One region of the Thermoanaerobacter siderophilus SR4 genome, then DNA from elsewhere that is predicted to be linked to it. Evidence: predicted binding sites of a transcription regulator. Region 1 holds the regulator's gene; the other holds the start of a gene.
The links. The regulator ArgR, encoded in region 1, controls arginine synthesis, uptake and breakdown. The targets are predictions, from matches to a motif close to ANTGNATAAANATACA.
Positions count from the first base shown of each region.

Region 1 (8,299 bases):
TAATGGGAATATCTATAGAAGCTACATTATTATCTTTATTATTACTTCCTCCAGCTATAATTACAAAATCTGTATTACCTGGAATCCCTGTAAAATCTATATAACCATTTGTCTTTAAATAATTAATAAGGTCCACATCCTGACCTGTTACAATTGCATTAGCTAATTTTGAAACTACAAATTCATTCAAATGCTTTTCGTCTACTGTAACTCCATATTTATTAGAAAGGAAGTTTATTAAATTTTGCACTTCCAATTCATCGCCAGTATCAAAACTGTCTTTTATAACAGTAATCGACTCAATAGTAGCTCCTGCCTTTAAAAGAGCATTTCTCATGCCAGAATATATAAACTCATTTGTAGTTTCAATAATCGCTACTTTCACTCCCGTTAATCTATCAGCTACTAACTCAGGAAAAATAATTTGATGATATTGATTGTAATACCCTATCTGTTTATTTAACTCTTGAACAGTGTTTTTTAAATTATTATTTTCTGTTTGTAAATCCTTAAACTTTTGTTCTAACTCGTTTATAATTGCAGTTTGTTGCTCTGAAAAAACTTTTTGGCCATCTAACATAAAACCTATAAAAATTCCAATTCCTAAAGCAATAAAAATAGAAGCAATTGTCAAAACATAGTATTTAATATTTATATTCATAGAAAGTCCTCCTCAAAATCCGATTAAAAGGCGAATTCTAAGTTGTAATAGCTTCAATAGCTGCTGCATAGGTGGTGAAAAATACGCTATTACTCCAAGAGGAATCAATGCTGCCAGTATAATGCTAAATATATAAGAAATTTTAAAAGTTTCTCTGTACAGCTTATTTACTCCTTTGGCATCGATTAATTTTTCTCCTACTTTTAATCGCACTAAAAAAGTGCTTGACATTCCTTTTCTCCCTTTTTCCAGAAAATCAATCATGCTGGAATGGGTCCCTACAGCCACAATTAAGTCAGCACCTTTTTCAAAAGCCAAAAGCATAGCTATATCTTCACTTGTACCTGGAGCCTTAAAAATTTCCGCTTTAAGGCCTAATGCCGTTACTCTTTCCAAGCCCGGCGCTCTTCCGTCGGGATAGGCATGAACAATAATTTCCTTAGCCTTTTTTAAAGCCTCATCGCTTACACTGTCCATATCTCCAATGACTATGTCAGGAACAAGGCCAAACTCTAAAAGAGCATCTGCCCCTCCATCTACCCCTATTAAAATCGGTTTTACATCGTTAATATACTGTTTTATTGTAAACAAATCTTCTTTGTAATCCTTTCCTCTAACAACCACAAGAGCATGTCTATTTTTAAAACGAGTTTTAGTATTAGGTAATTCAACACCACCCAAAATAAAATATTTTTCTTTTTTTGCATACTCCAATGTATTTTCAATAAATTTATCTAATTCAACACCTATGTTTTCGCGACTTTCCTGCAATTTATAGTTTATAACGTCCTTTGTAAGAAGTTTCCCGCTTTTTATAAACACACCATCTTTATATATTTCATTATCTATTATAGTGATTTTGTCATTTTCTTTCAACAAATCAAAAATATCCTTCCCAACATCGTCAATAATTGGAATTCCAGCCTCACATAAAATAGAAGGCCCCATGTTAGGATATCTGCCACTTATAGACTTATCAGCATTTATGACTGCCAAAACTTTTTTTCAACTAAGGATTCAGCAGCCACTTCATCTATATCTCTATGGTCAATTATAGCTATTTCTCCAGAATTTAGTCTTTTTGCTAAATTTTTAGTTCTTTTATCCATTTTAATTGTACCTGTTATTTGCATACAAGCTTCCTCCATAAAGTAACATCCCATTGTTTATTATTATAGCATAAAAAATTTTTACATGAAATAAAAAGTCAACATGTCAATCACATAAAATATGCCCTCTATTTGTTTTTTTAACAAACAGAGGACATAACTTATTTGTCGCCGTGAAAATTCAATATTTATCGCCCTATTTTATGTTTGTTGCCCTTTTGAAATGGGAGGTTAAAAAAGAGAAAGCAGGTATCTACCCCTTTTACCCCGCTTTCATCCCCAACCTCAATTTATCAGCAATAAGCGCGATGAATTCTGAGTTTGTCGGCTTACCTTTTTCGTCATTTATAGTATATCCAAAAAGTTCATTTAAGACTTCTGTTTTGCCCCTGCTCCAAGCAACTTCTATTGCATGCCTTATAGCTCTTTCTACTCTGCTAGGAGTAGTATTGTACTTTTCAGCAATTTTAGGATATAACATTTTAGTTACAGAATTTAAATACTCCATATTGCTAATAACAAGAGAAATAGCATCTCTTAGATACATATAGCCTTTTATATGAGCTGGTACTCCTACCTCATGAATAATTTCTGTAATCATTGCTTCAAGGTCATAATTTTTCTTCGCTTTTACCACAGGAAATACAGTCTTTGATACTACATCTAATTCAGGCTCCATAAGCTCAGAAATCCTTTTTGACAACATAGCTAAATCAAAAGGTTTTAAAATATAATAATCTGCCCCTAATGCAATAGCCCGTTGAGTTATTTTTTCTTGGCCTACTGCAGATAAGACTAAAATTTTAGGCTTTTTTAATTGTTCTTCATTTATCTTTTCCAAAACACCAATGCCATCTAAATATGGCATTATAATATCTAAAATTAACAAATCTGGCGGTTGATTTTTAATGAGTTCAATCGCTTGGTTGCCGTCATTGGCAACACCAACCACTTCAATATTTTCTTGAGTAGATAAATACTCAGCTAAAATAGTAGCAAATTCTTTGTTATCATCTGCTATCCCTACTCTAATCTTCTTAACCAATTATTTAACCTCCCATTGCTAATATTAGTATATAATATTTATTCTACATAATAATTGAATTTCCTTCTTTTTCCCTTAAAAATTTTTAGTTATTTGTAAAAACCTGCTTATTATTAAGTAGAGTATTCATTTCATTAATCATCCATTCTGCATAAACAGCATATCCTTTTGTAGGGTCATTCACAAAAACGTGAGTAACTGCTCCTACCAGTTTTCCATCTTGTATAATAGGACTACCACTCATACCCTGTATTATGCCTCCAGTCTTTTTTAATAAATTCTTGTCAACAATTTTAATTATCATACTTTTAGGGCTAGGAGTTTCTTGATACGCTTTTTTGATAATTTCAATATCAAATTGCTGTATACCTGTATTATCAATGGTAGCCAATATTTTAGCTGGCCCTTCTTTTATTTGGCTTTGATATGCTATAGGAATCTCGCCATACAAATCGTTCTTAAAGTCTTCATACATATTCCCGTAAATTCCAAATTCAGTGTTTTTTAATATATTCCCTATTGTATCAACTTCTTCTAAAAAAATCCCTTTTAATTCCCCGGGTTTACTTCTTCTTCCTTGGTCAATAGAAGTAATTCGAGAATTCATAATCTCTCCATTTTCTACTGATAACATGTGACCAGTATCTATATCAGTTATAGCATGACCTAAAGCTCCATACATCTTGCTAGTAGGATAATAAAAGGTTAAAGTACCTATACCAGCAGTGTGGTCTCTCACCCAAAGACCTATTCTGTATTGTCTATCCTCTTTTGACTTTATAGGATAAATCGTAGTATAAAAGATATTATTTTTTCTATTTATTTTTAACTTTAAGGCTTTTCCCTGTAATTCATTTGCAATTTGTGTAATGTCTTCTGCTTGCTTTATTTCTATGCCGTTGACTTCTAATATTATATCTCCTATCTGTATTTTCCCTTGCTTATAAGGACTATAAATTTTACCGTCCTCCCCCATTATATCTGAATAGCCTACTACTAATACTCCCTTTGTATTTAACTTGACCCCTATCGCTTGGCCGCCCGGTACTACTTTTATTGTCGGAACGATGTCAACACTGATATGCTTTATAGGAAATATTCCAAAGAGCTTAAAATCCAAATTTACTGTGCCAGTGTTTACCGCTTCTATAGTAATAGGTTCTTTCAAATTTAAAACATTTTTATCTTCTGTCTCATTAATTTTTAAAAAACCTTTTTTATCAGCTTGAAAACTTACTTTTATTGGTATATTAAAGTTATAATTAACTTTTTCACCTTGAAAAAATTTAAAACTTGAGGGAGTTTTCGCTATATCTTGTATAGGAGTAAAATAATTTGCAAATACTAAAAAAAAGCTTAAGGATATAAAAAGTAGCAATTTTACTGTATTTTTTGTCATTCTCTCACTTCCTTTTTTGCAGCTTATTTTAATCTAAAATTAACTTAACCTTTTTTAAAGCTTTATATACTGTCAATATATTATCCGATAGTAAAAGGAAGTGAGATTAAACTAAAATATTAAATTTTGCTTTTAAATTGAGATGCAATATCTAATAATTCTTTTGAATGTTCTAAAGTAGTCTGAGTAACATGTGATCCTCCCATAATACGAGCTAATTCATTTATTTTACCTTGATAGTCAAGTTTTTCCACATTTATATAAGTTCTTTCATTTTTTGTAATTTTGGAGATTCGATAATGTGTATCTGCCATAGAAGCGATTTGAGGTAAATGAGTCACACAAATCAATTGATGTTTTTTAGAAAGATATGCCATTTTTTCAGCTACTAATTGGGCAGTTTTCCCGCTTATTCCTGTATCAACTTCGTCGAAAATCAAAGTGGAAATTCCATCTGCGGAAGCGAGAATAGTTTTTAATGCCAGCATAATTCTCGAAAGCTCGCCACCAGAAGCAATTTTAGACAAAGGTTTTAAAGGCTCTCCTATATTTGTAGAAATTAAAAATTCAATTTTATCAAATCCTGTTTCAGTAGGTTCTTCCATTTTTTCTATATTCACTTTAAAATAAGCATTTGGCATATTAAGTTCAACTAAAATTTGATTTATATTTTTTTCTATATTATCTGCTATTTGCTTCCTTTTGAGATGTAATGCTTCACCAACTTCTAAAATTTTTTCCCATAACTTTTGCTGCTTAAGCTTCAATTCTTCTTGCTTTTCTTCAAAATTTAATATATTCTCTAATTCTCTTTTTTATTTTCTTTAAATTCTAAAATATGCTGTATTGTAGGTCCATATTTTCTTTTCAAGGAATTTATTTGATCTAATCGTATTTCTATTTCCTCTAAACTTTGCTGGTTAAAATCTAAGCCATTCAAGTAATCCCGTACCTGTAAAGCACAATCCTCTAATTCATAGAGAATATTCTCCAGCTTATCTTTTAAACCTTTAAGCTTTTCATCTATAGAAAAGGCTGTTTCTAAATTTTTTATTACAACATGTAAATTATCTAAAACAGAAAAGCTCCCACTACCTTCGTACAAAATTTTGTAACTAGAATTCATAGCAGTAAATAATTTTTCGAAATTCATAAGCAAATTTCTTTTTTCTAACAACTGTGTTTCCTCTTCTACGCTCAAATTCGCCTTTTCAATCTCTTCAATTTGATACTTCAAAAGATCAATTGTTTCATTCTTTTCTTTTTCATCTTTAAAAAAACTTGAAATCTCATTTTGTATCTTTCTATATTCTTCTAACAGCTCTTTAAATTTTTCTTTTAAACTTTTAAACTTTTGGTCACCAAAATTATCTAAAATAGAAAGATGTTTTGTATTGTCTAAAAGAAACTGATGCTCATGTTGACCTAAAATATCTACCAAGAAAGCACCTATTTTACTCAAAAAAGAAAGAGGCACTATTCTGCCATTTATCCTACAATAACTTCTTCCACTGCTTGTAATTTCTCTATTTATTATCAAAGTATCATCCTCTTCTAAGCTCAAACCTACTTCTTCTAAAATTTCTACAATTTTATCCTTGTTAGAATCCACAAAAAATATTCCTTCTACGATAGCTTTTTCTTCACCAGTACGTATTATATCTCTACTGGCTCGACTACCTAAAAGCAGCAAAACCGAGTCTATAACTATAGATTTCCCTGCTCCTGTTTCTCCAGTTAATACATTGAATCCTTCTTCAAATTGTATTTCTGCCTTGTCAATAAGTGCAACGTTTTGGATGCTAAGTGCTAAAAGCATAACAAAACCCCCAAAAATCACTTAACTAACTTTCTGAATTTCTCCAATAGCTCTTGAACAGCTTCTTCATTTCTCACTAAAACAAAAATGGTATTGTCACCTGCTAAAGTTCCAACTATATCTTTCCAATTTAATGTATCAATCGCCTCTGCTGCTGCGGGAGCTGTGCCTGATAACGTTTTTATAGCTATGATATTTCCAGCATAATCCACGCTCACTATAGACTCAGATAATAAAGTCATTAGTCTATCTGTAATATGGCTATCTACTTTTCCCATCGGGGCGTATTTATATCTTTTTCCATCCTCTGTTAAAACTTTTATCAGTCTCAATTCTTTTATATCTCTTGACACAGTCGCTTGAGTCACATCAATACCTTGTTTTTGAAGTTCAGCTGCTAACTCTTCCTGTGTTTCAATTTCTTTTTCAGATATTATTTCAAGAATTTTAGCGTGTCGAGCTATTTTCATCATAGTAATCTTCACCTCTTTTACTTTTTATCTTAGACTTGTGCAAAATTCAGAAGCCTTCATTTAAGCCATTCTACAGACATTACTTTTTCCTATCACTCTTGAATTTTTTATCTTTTATGTAGGATTTCCCCTCCCATTTGTCGAATTATTATATATACACTATAAAAAATTTTTAAGAAGGAGGAAATCCTACATGTACCAGCTTCAATTACTTTTAAATATACCTGAACTCTTTACCTCTCAGTCTAAAATTGATTTCTATTCTTCTATGTTTGAAAATCTTGACCTGTCTTCAATACCTGAATTCCCTTCCTCTAGTCCTGGCCGTAAGGGTTACTCTCATCATGCACTTTTTAGAGCTTTTATTGTCATGAAAGCTGAAAGATTTGGCACAATTTCTGACCTTTTAGATTATCTCCGCAATAATCTTATCATTGCTCATCTTTGTGGCTTCGACATTTCTAAACCTCTTCCTTCTTATTGGACTTTTCGCCGTTTTATTAATGAGTTCTCTCATGATTATTTGGCCTCTATCTTTCAAAACCAGGTCAATATCCTCAAAAATATGGGCATTATCTCTGGTGAGTTTATTTCCATGGACTCTACCCCTATTAAAGCTAACACTAAGTTAAATAACCCTAAGTCTTTTTCTAAAAATAAATTCTCTAAAGATAATCAGCCTAACTCTGATAAGGATTGTAAATTAGGCGTTTATTCTGCTTCTAACGATTCTTCTAATAAACGCTATAAGTTTTATTGGGGCTATAAAAATCACATTATTGTTGATGCTATCTCTGGTTTACCCATCGCTGAAACTACTACCCCCCGCTGATGCCCCTGATTTTGAAGTCGCTTTGTCTTTGCTTGAGAAGACTAATAAGTGGTTTAACCTTAAGTATGTTAATTTTATTGCTGATAAAGGCTATGATGTTAAGAAACTTTATAATTATGTTAGAAATATTCTCCACGGTCATTGCTTTATTCCTCTTAACAAGCGTAATTCTAAAAATCCCCCTCTGACTGATGATGGTTATATGGTCTGTGAAGCGGGTATTAAAATGCTTAAAGATGGCAAGCAATATTTTGATGGTTTTATTAAGCAAAAATTTGTTTGCAAGTTCTGTAATTCTAAGGATGATTCTGCCTGCCCTATAAATCATCCTAAATATTTTAATGGCAAAAAGCATAGAGGCTGTACTAAGTATGCTATTATATCTTCTGATTATAGGTCCTCTATTAATAGAGACTCCCTATATTTTAAGGCCGTCTACAAATTGAGAATTGAATCAGAAAGATATAATTCCCGCTTTAAAGCTCTGGATTTTGAAAAGGCTTATGTTAGAAATATTAATTCTGTGAGCAACCTTAATACTTTTGGCCATATTACTTTGCTTACTGTCGCTATTGTAGCTATTAAATTGGGCAAATATGATGAGTTTAGATCTCTTGTTGCTTTGATGCAATCGGCCTAATTTTTATTGAATCTATTTCATGCCATTTTTTAACATTTGACTTCTACAGGATATTTATGCCCTTTTTTAGCTCCTCTTTTTGTCTTTTCTTTTCCCTTACCACTTCCTTTATGTTTGATTGTCAGTGTTGATTACTATATATTGTATGTAATACATATTTTGGTTTTTGATTATGATTATTTTAATTAATTTTGCACATCCCTATTTTATCTTTCTGTAAGTTTGTCCCTCAATAAGTCAAAAAAATTGGTATTTTTACTTTTATAAGATTGGTATATTCATTGCTTTTTTAATGTAAATTATATCTCTATAATCAAGTTT
Region 1 is NZ_CM001486.1:2,310,310-2,318,608, forward strand. Features, by position in the region: gene THESIDRAFT1_RS11420 (copper transporter) at 1-661, opposite strand, end outside; partial or broken gene steA (putative cytokinetic ring protein SteA) at 674-1,794, opposite strand; gene spo0A (sporulation transcription factor Spo0A) at 2,033-2,815, opposite strand; gene spoIVB (SpoIVB peptidase) at 2,901-4,214, opposite strand; partial or broken gene recN (DNA repair protein RecN) at 4,334-6,033, opposite strand; gene THESIDRAFT1_RS11445 (arginine repressor) at 6,051-6,506, opposite strand; partial or broken gene THESIDRAFT1_RS11450 (transposase) at 6,700-7,978, shown strand; partial or broken gene THESIDRAFT1_RS11455 (NAD(+)/NADH kinase) at 8,185-8,299, opposite strand, start outside.

Region 2 (8,299 bases), 1.3 Mb from region 1:
AAAGTCCCCAGCTCACGGGTGGTTTTACCTACCTCTTGGAATACTATTGTAACAGTGCCATTCTGGGCATCGTAGTCCGCAATAGTAAGGGGAATCCGCTCTCCTCCTTCTTTTATCCTTAGTATAACGAATTGGCCTGGCCTTGCTTTTTTAGCCACTAGTGGTGCCTCTATTACAAACAACTTGATGGAAGGTGCCAATTCTCTTTTTTCTAAAATTTTGAACATGATAATCCTCCTCTTCTATTAAGATTTCAGCAATATTTTATCACTTTCGAAGATATTATTAGTATTAATGACAATAAAAATGTTACGAAAATAACTATTTATTGTTATTTTTTAACAAAAGGCCGATGTGTCACAAAAAAAAACCGTTGTATTTAGCTTTATCAACATAAAAATGGGGGTTTAAGTCCCCATTTTTATGTTAATATCACAACAGGTTTGATTAGGTCTTTTGGTTTATCTTTCATCAGCATTAGAGCTTTTTCAATATTATCAAATCCTTGAAAAACATGAGTGACGAGTTTGGAAGGATCGACACGCTTATAAAAAACAAGGTCAATCAGTCTTTCCATTCTTAGACGTCCACCAGGGCATAAACCGCCTTTTATAGCTTTATGAGCCATGCCGCAACCCCATTCAAGACGAGGAACAGGCAGAACATCTCCTTCGCCAAAATAATTTACATTAGCGATGGTGCCGCCTGGTTTAACAATCTTAACTGCTGTAGCCATAATGTCAGCATTTCCTCCAGCGATGATGGCAGCATCAACACCTTTGCCTTCCGTTAAATCCATAATCTGGCTTTCGATAGGACCATTTTTATAGTTTACAATATCAGTAGCTCCATAGTATTTTGCAGCATCTACACAAACAGGTCTACTGCCTACTGCAATAATTCTTCCAGCACCCCGCAATTTGGCACCAGCGACTGCCATAAGACCTACTGGACCAATACCCAAAACCGCTACCGTTGCACCTAATTCTATTTCTGCCAGTTCGGCTCCGTGAAAGCCAGTAGTCATCATATCGGGAATCATAACTGCAGCTTCCAATGGAATTTCCTTAGGCAGATGTGCTAAATTCATATCAGCATCGTTCACATGAAAAAATTCACCAAAAACACCATCTTTTATATTCGAAAATTTCCAGCCTGCCAGCATTCCACCAGAGTGTTGGTGATATCCTCTTTGTACTTCAGAGGTTCGCCAATCAGGGGTAATAGCTGGTACAACAACGCGATCACCAGGTTTAAAATCTTTTACCTCACTACCTACTTCAACTACTTCACCTACAGCTTCGTGACCGAGTATCATGTTATGTCTTTCGCCAATAGCACCTTCAAAAACGGTATGAACGTCCGAAGTGCAAGGGGCCACAGCTAGAGGTCTTACGATAGCGTCAAAAGGGCCGGGAGTAGGCTTTTCTTTTTCAATCCAACCGACTTTACCGATACTGAGCATTGCAAAACCTTTCATTATTAAGACACCTCCTGAAATACTGGGAAAGTTATTAATGTGAATACTAGCTAACCCGTTAATTATTAATAATTTATTTTATAATTGTATACAGTATACAATTTATAATATAACACATCGTTAGGAATTTGTCAATCATTATTTTTTATTTTTGCGAAATAATTTAACGAAATTTTTTATGAAAAACTCTTGAAAAAATTTTTTATGGTGGTATAATGTAAAATAAAAGTTGTATAATTATAAATTAAATATTGTATTTATGCATTAAAAAATATTTTTTTAACACTTTATGCATAAATATAAATCAAAGCGTATATATATTAATAAATGACAGGGGATGTAAAAGAGGGAGGCACTTTAAATGGTGAGAGTAGGAATATTTGGGGCAACGGGTTATACAGGAGTCGAACTTATAAGAATTCTCTCAAAGCATGAAAAAGTAGAGATAAAATATCTTTCTTCTCAAAGTTATAATACCAAAGCAATTTCGGATGTTTATTCATCCCTCATTGGTTTTTGCGACAAAGAGTTGGAAGAGTTAAGCCTAGAAAAGGCAATGTCAGAATGCGATGTCATATTTACGGCTTTGCCTTCAGGTCATGCTTCAAAAATCGCCAGAGAAGCTGTAAAAAAAGGAGTAAAGGTGATTGACTTAGGAGCTGACTTTAGATTTGACGATTACTCTGTCTATAAAGAATGGTATGGTGGAGATTATGAAAATTATGAAGGTATTAAAAGGGTATATGGTCTTCCGGAAGTTTACAGAGATACTATAAAAGAGGCTCAAGTTGTAGGAAATCCTGGATGTTATCCTACAAGCGTTATATTAGGGCTTATGCCTCTTTTGAAAAATGGCATAATAGAGGGGAATGTAATTGTTGATTCAAAGTCAGGCGTATCAGGGGCAGGTCACAATCCCTCCCATAACAATATGTATGCAGAATGCAATGAAAACATAAAAGCGTATAATGTTGCAAAGCATAGACATATCCCAGAGATGGAGCAAGAGCTTTCAAAAGTTTTTGGTGAAAAAGTGTCTGTTGTGTTTACTCCCCACCTTACGCCAATGACAAGAGGAATTTTAAGTACTATGTACTGCAAACTAAAAAAAGATATGGATGTAAACACTGTTTATAATATTTACACCGATTTTTATAAAAATGAGTATTTTGTAAAAGTGTTACAACCTGGCGATTACCCTGCAACAAAAAATGTTTATGGGTCGAATTTTTGTCACATAGGGTTTGAAGTTGATAAACATACTAATACTTTAATAGTGATGTCTGCAATTGATAATCTCGTTAAAGGGGCGTCAGGCCAGGCAGTGCAAAATATGAATATTATGTTTGGAATAGATGAAAATACTGGACTTGATATAGTTCCAATATATCCGTAGATAAAAACACAAACAAAAAAAGGGATTTGGAGGATTTGATAATGGAAGAGTTGGAGATTTTAGGAGGAAGTATTGAACTGCCGAAAGGCTTTTTGGCTTCGGGTATCTTTGCAGGAATTAAAAAAAGCAAAAAAGATGTCGCACTCATATATTCAGAAAAAGTGGCAAATGCAGCGGCTGTATTTACAACGAATAAGGTTAAAGCAGCGCCAGTCCTTCTTGATATGAAAAGAATAGAAAAAGGTATAGCACAGGCGATCATTATAAACAGTGGCAATGCCAATGCCTGCACAGGAGAAAAAGGTTTTGAGGATGCTGTTAACATGGCCAAAAAAGTGTCACAACTTCTTAAAATAGATGAAGAAAATGTGCTGGTATGTTCTACAGGGGTTATTGGTGCACCTCTTCCTATGGAAAAAGTTTTAAAAGGGATTGAGGCTGCGGCAGAAAATCTTTCAACAGAGGGTGGGTACCAAGCGGCTGAAGCTATAATGACAACAGATACTTTTTTAAAAGGTGTGACAGCCAAGTTTGTAATAGAAGGTAAAATTGTTACAATGACAGGGTTTGCAAAAGGGTCAGGTATGATACATCCAAATATGGCGACAATGCTTTCTTTTATACTTACAGATGCGAGTATAACTAAAGTTGCATTAAACAAAGCTTTTAAAGAAACTGTAGACAAAACTTATAACATGATTTCTGTTGATGGAGATATGAGCACAAATGATACAGCGGTAATACTTGCAAATGGGGAAGCGCAAAACAAAATAATAGAAGAAGGGACTCATGAGTTTGATGTGTTTTATAAAGCCTTAGAGTATGTGAATAAAACTCTTGCAAAACTTATTGTGAAGGATGGGGAAGGAGCAACTAAGTTCATGGAAGTAAATGTAATAAATGCAAAAACTGAAAAAGATGCAAGATTAGCTGCAAAGTCTATCGTAAACTCAAATCTTGTAAAGACAGCTATATTCGGTGAAGATGCCAACTGGGGAAGGATTCTCGCGGCAGTGGGATATTCAGGAGCAGATTTTGACGCAAGTAGAGTTGACATATATTTAAAAAGCATGAAAGGAGAAATTAAAGTTTGTGAAAACGGAGGTTACATCTTTTTTGATGAGGCTTTAGCCAAAGAAATTTTAAAAGAAAAAGAGATTACTGTAACCGTAGATATGAAGGCCGGGGAATATAGTGCGACTTCTTGGGGGTGCGACTTAAGCTATGACTATGTAAAAATTAACGGGAGTTATAGAACATGATTAGAAAGCAAAAATATGGTGACGAAATCGCAAAAGCCCATGTTTTAATAGAAGCACTCCCTTATATTAAAAAGTTCTCCGGCAAGACAGTTGTAATAAAATACGGTGGAAGTGCAATGTTAGACTGCAATTTAAAAAGAATGGTAATGCAGGACATTGTATTGATGAAATTTGTAGGATTAAACCCCGTAGTTGTACATGGCGGTGGACCAGAAATAAATAAGATGCTAGAAAAGTTAGGGATAGAGTCAAAATTTGCAAATGGACTGCGGGTTACTGACGAAGCCACTATGGAAATTGTTGAAATGGTGCTGACAGGTCGTATCAACAAAGAAATTGTATCCTTGATCAATGAACTAGGGGGCCAGGCGATTGGCGTAAGCGGGAAAGATGGGAGACTTTTAAAGGCGGAAAAAGATACCTCAAACGGCGACATAGGATACGTAGGAAAAATTGTAGATGTAAACATAGATGTAATAACGATGATGCTGGAAAAAGGCTATATACCTGTTATTGCACCGACATCTTTCGGAGATGACGGCAAAACATACAATGTAAATGCGGATACTGCAGCAGGAAAAATCGCAGAAGCATTAAAGGCTGAAAAACTAATTTTACTTACAGATGTCGAAGGAATTCTATCAAATATAAATGATAAAAGTAGCCTAATATCCCGAATGGACTTAGAGCATGCAAAAGAATTTATGAATTCGGGACGCATAAACGGTGGAATGATACCAAAACTTGAATGTTGCATAAAAGCTGTTGAAAATGGCGTGAAAAGAGCTCACATCATTGACGGAAGGCTTACACATTCATTGCTTCTTGAAATTTTTACTGATGAAGGAATAGGTACTATGATAGGAAAGGAATGTTTTGACGATGATAACCTCTGAGGATAAGAAATATCTAATGAATACTTACAGCAGATACCCTATTACCCTGGTAGAGGGAAAAGGGACAAAAGTGTGGGATGACAAAGGGAATGTTTATCTCGATTTTGTTGCAGGCATTGCAGTAAATTCACTGGGGCATTGTCATCCGGCATTAGTTGATGCTATAAAGAACCAATCCGAAAAACTTATACACTGTTCTAATCTTTATTGGAATGAGAATCAGATACAACTTGCAAAGACAATCGCGGAAAACTCCTTTGGGGACAAGGTATTTTTTGTAAATAGTGGTGCAGAAGCAAATGAAGGCGCAATAAAACTTGCCAGAAAATATGCCTCATTAAAATACGGTAGTAAAAGGTACAAAGTTATATCTGCCCAAAATTCTTTTCATGGAAGAACTTTTGGGGCACTTACTGCGACAGGTCAAGAGAAATATCACAAAGGTTTTGGCCCACTTCTTTCTGGTTTTAAATATGTACCTTTTAATGATATTGACGCTCTTTATGAAGCAATTGATGATGAAGTATGTGCAATTATGCTGGAAGTAGTGCAAGGTGAAGGCGGTATCCATGAAGCTACACCGGAGTATATAAAGGCAGCAAGAGAAATATGTGATGAAAATGACATTCTCTTTATAATAGACGAAGTTCAGACAGGTATAGGAAGGACGGGAAAACTTTTTGGATATGAACATTACGGCATAACTCCTGACATTATGACTTTGGCAAAGGGATTGGGAGGAGGATTCCCAATAGGAGCAATTGTCGCAAAAGAGGATAAAGCTGTTTTTCAACCGGGAGACCATGCTTCCACATTTGGCGGAAGTCCCCTAGCTTGTGCTGCAGGAATTGCGGTTATGAATGAGATAACAAAAACCGGATTTTTAGAGAGTATTGTTAAAAAAGGAGAGTACTTTAAAGAAAAGCTTAAAAATTTGAAAGAAAAGCACAGTGTTATTAAAGAAATAAGAGGAAAAGGACTTATGATAGGTTGTGAGATGAATCTAGAGGAAGCTGGAGATATTGTGACAAAAGCAATGGAAAAAGGCTTACTCATAAATTGTATCAGCCACAATGTCTTGAGGTTTGTTCCTCCTCTTACTGTGACAGAAGAGGAAATAGATACGGCGATAATAATACTGGAGGATGTATTTTGTGAAATGGGGTTTTAGTATGAAAGGTTATTTAAAGCTTGAGGATGGAAGCATATTTGAAGGTGAGTTAATAAGCAAAAACAAAAAAGGATATGGAGAGGTTGTTTTTACCACAGGTATGACAGGCTATCAAGAAGCCATAACAGATCCATCTTATGCAGGTCAAATAGTTGTCATGACATATCCTTTAATAGGAAATTACGGCATTAACAAATACGACTTTCAATCAGAAAAGCCTTATATAAGAGGATTTGTGGTACGGGAATATTGCGATAAGCCTAGTAATTTTCAAAGTGAGGAGTCGCTTTTAAGCTATCTTGATAAGCACAACATACCAGTATTATCGGGAATTGATACAAGGGCTTTGACAAAAAAGCTTAGAGAAAATGGAACTATGAGAGGAATTATAACTTGTAACCCTGACGACGACATAGAATTTGACCAAACAAATCTTTTAGAAGAAGTTTCTACAAAAAGGTCATATCGTATAGCGGGTATTGGCCCAAAACTTGCTTTTATTGACCTTGGCACAAAAAAAAGTATTTTAAAGATGCTAAATTCTGTTGGGTTTGATATTTATGTGTTTCCTTATAATACAAGTTATGATGATGTTATGCAAATAAATCCCGATGCAATATTTCTTTCAAATGGACCAGGAGACCCTAAAGATGCAGTTTATGCAATAGAACTTACTAAACAATTTATAGGTATAAAACCTGTGCTTGGAATATGCTTAGGGCATCAAATAATAGCCCTTGCTCTTGGATGTAATACAGTAAAGATGAAATTTGGCCACAGAGGTGCAAATCAACCTGTTAAGGATTTACTAACAAATAAAGACTATATAACTTCTCAAAACCACGGATACGCTGTTGAAGAGGAGTCAATAGATAAAGACAAGATAACTGTAACCCATATAAACTTAAACGATGGAACAGTAGAAGGCATTATGCATAAGTTTCTGCCAGTTTTTTCTGTGCAGTATCATCCTGAGGCATGTCCTGGGCCCCGTGATTCAACAGATATTTTTGATAAATTCATGGATATAGTCATGGTTTACAAAAGGAGGTCTTATTTTGCCGAAGTATAAGGATATTAGTAAGGTTCTGGTAATAGGCTCAGGCCCTATTATAATAGGGCAAGCAGCGGAGTTTGATTATTCAGGAACCCAAGCCTGTAAATCCTTAAAAGAAGAAGGGGTACAAGTCGTTCTGGTAAACAACAATCCAGCTACCATAATGACTGATACTGATATAGCAGATATTGTTTATATTGAAAATCCTACTGTTTCTGTAGTTGAAAAAATAATAGCAAAAGAAAAACCCGATGGAATTCTTGCTACCTTAGGAGGACAGACAGGGCTTAATCTTGCTGTCAAACTTAAAGAAGATGGAATTTTAGATAAATATAATGTAAAACTTTTAGGAACTTCTTTTGAGTCAATAAAAACTGCAGAAGATAGAGAACTTTTTAAAAGAAAAATGCAGGAAATAGGAGAGCCAGTTGCTGAAAGTATCACAGTCACAAATGTAGAGGATGCACTTAAATTTGCTAAAAATTACGGTTATCCTTTGATAATAAGGCCTGCATATACACTCGGAGGTACAGGCGGTGGTATAGCCCACAATGACGAAGAACTTATATCGATTGTGGATTTAGGTCTTAAAAAAAGCATGGTTGGAGAAGTGCTTGTTGAAAAATCTCTGTACGGATGGAAAGAAATAGAGTTTGAGGTAATGAGAGATGCCGCTGATAATTGTATTACGATTTGCAGCATGGAAAATTTTGATCCAGTAGGAGTTCATACAGGAGATAGTATAGTTGTAGCGCCAGTGCAGACTTTGTCAGATTACGAATATCAAATGTTAAGAAGTGCAAGCATTAAAATAATCAAGGCTTTAAAAATTGAGGGAGGATGTAATATCCAATTTGCTTTAGATCCCCAAAGCCACAAATACTATGTTATAGAAGTAAACCCAAGGGTTAGTCGTTCAAGCGCACTGGCATCAAAAGCGACAGGTTATCCTATTGCAAAGGTTGCTGCAAAAATTGCAATAGGGCTTAGACTTGATGAAATAAAAAATCCTGTAACAGGTAAAACAACTGCATTTT
Region 2 is NZ_CM001486.1:1,022,415-1,030,713, reverse strand. Features, by position in the region: gene THESIDRAFT1_RS05045 (sulfide/dihydroorotate dehydrogenase-like FAD/NAD-binding protein) at 1-227, opposite strand, end outside; gene THESIDRAFT1_RS05040 (NADP-dependent isopropanol dehydrogenase) at 422-1,480, opposite strand; gene argC (N-acetyl-gamma-glutamyl-phosphate reductase) at 1,842-2,876, shown strand; gene argJ (bifunctional glutamate N-acetyltransferase/amino-acid acetyltransferase ArgJ) at 2,918-4,138, shown strand; gene argB (acetylglutamate kinase) at 4,135-5,034, shown strand; gene THESIDRAFT1_RS05020 (acetylornithine transaminase) at 5,021-6,205, shown strand; gene carA (glutamine-hydrolyzing carbamoyl-phosphate synthase small subunit) at 6,207-7,277, shown strand; gene carB (carbamoyl-phosphate synthase (glutamine-hydrolyzing) large subunit) at 7,264-8,299, shown strand, end outside.
Region 2: the regulator ArgR is predicted to act here: its motif matches at 1,769-1,784, upstream of argC (N-acetyl-gamma-glutamyl-phosphate reductase).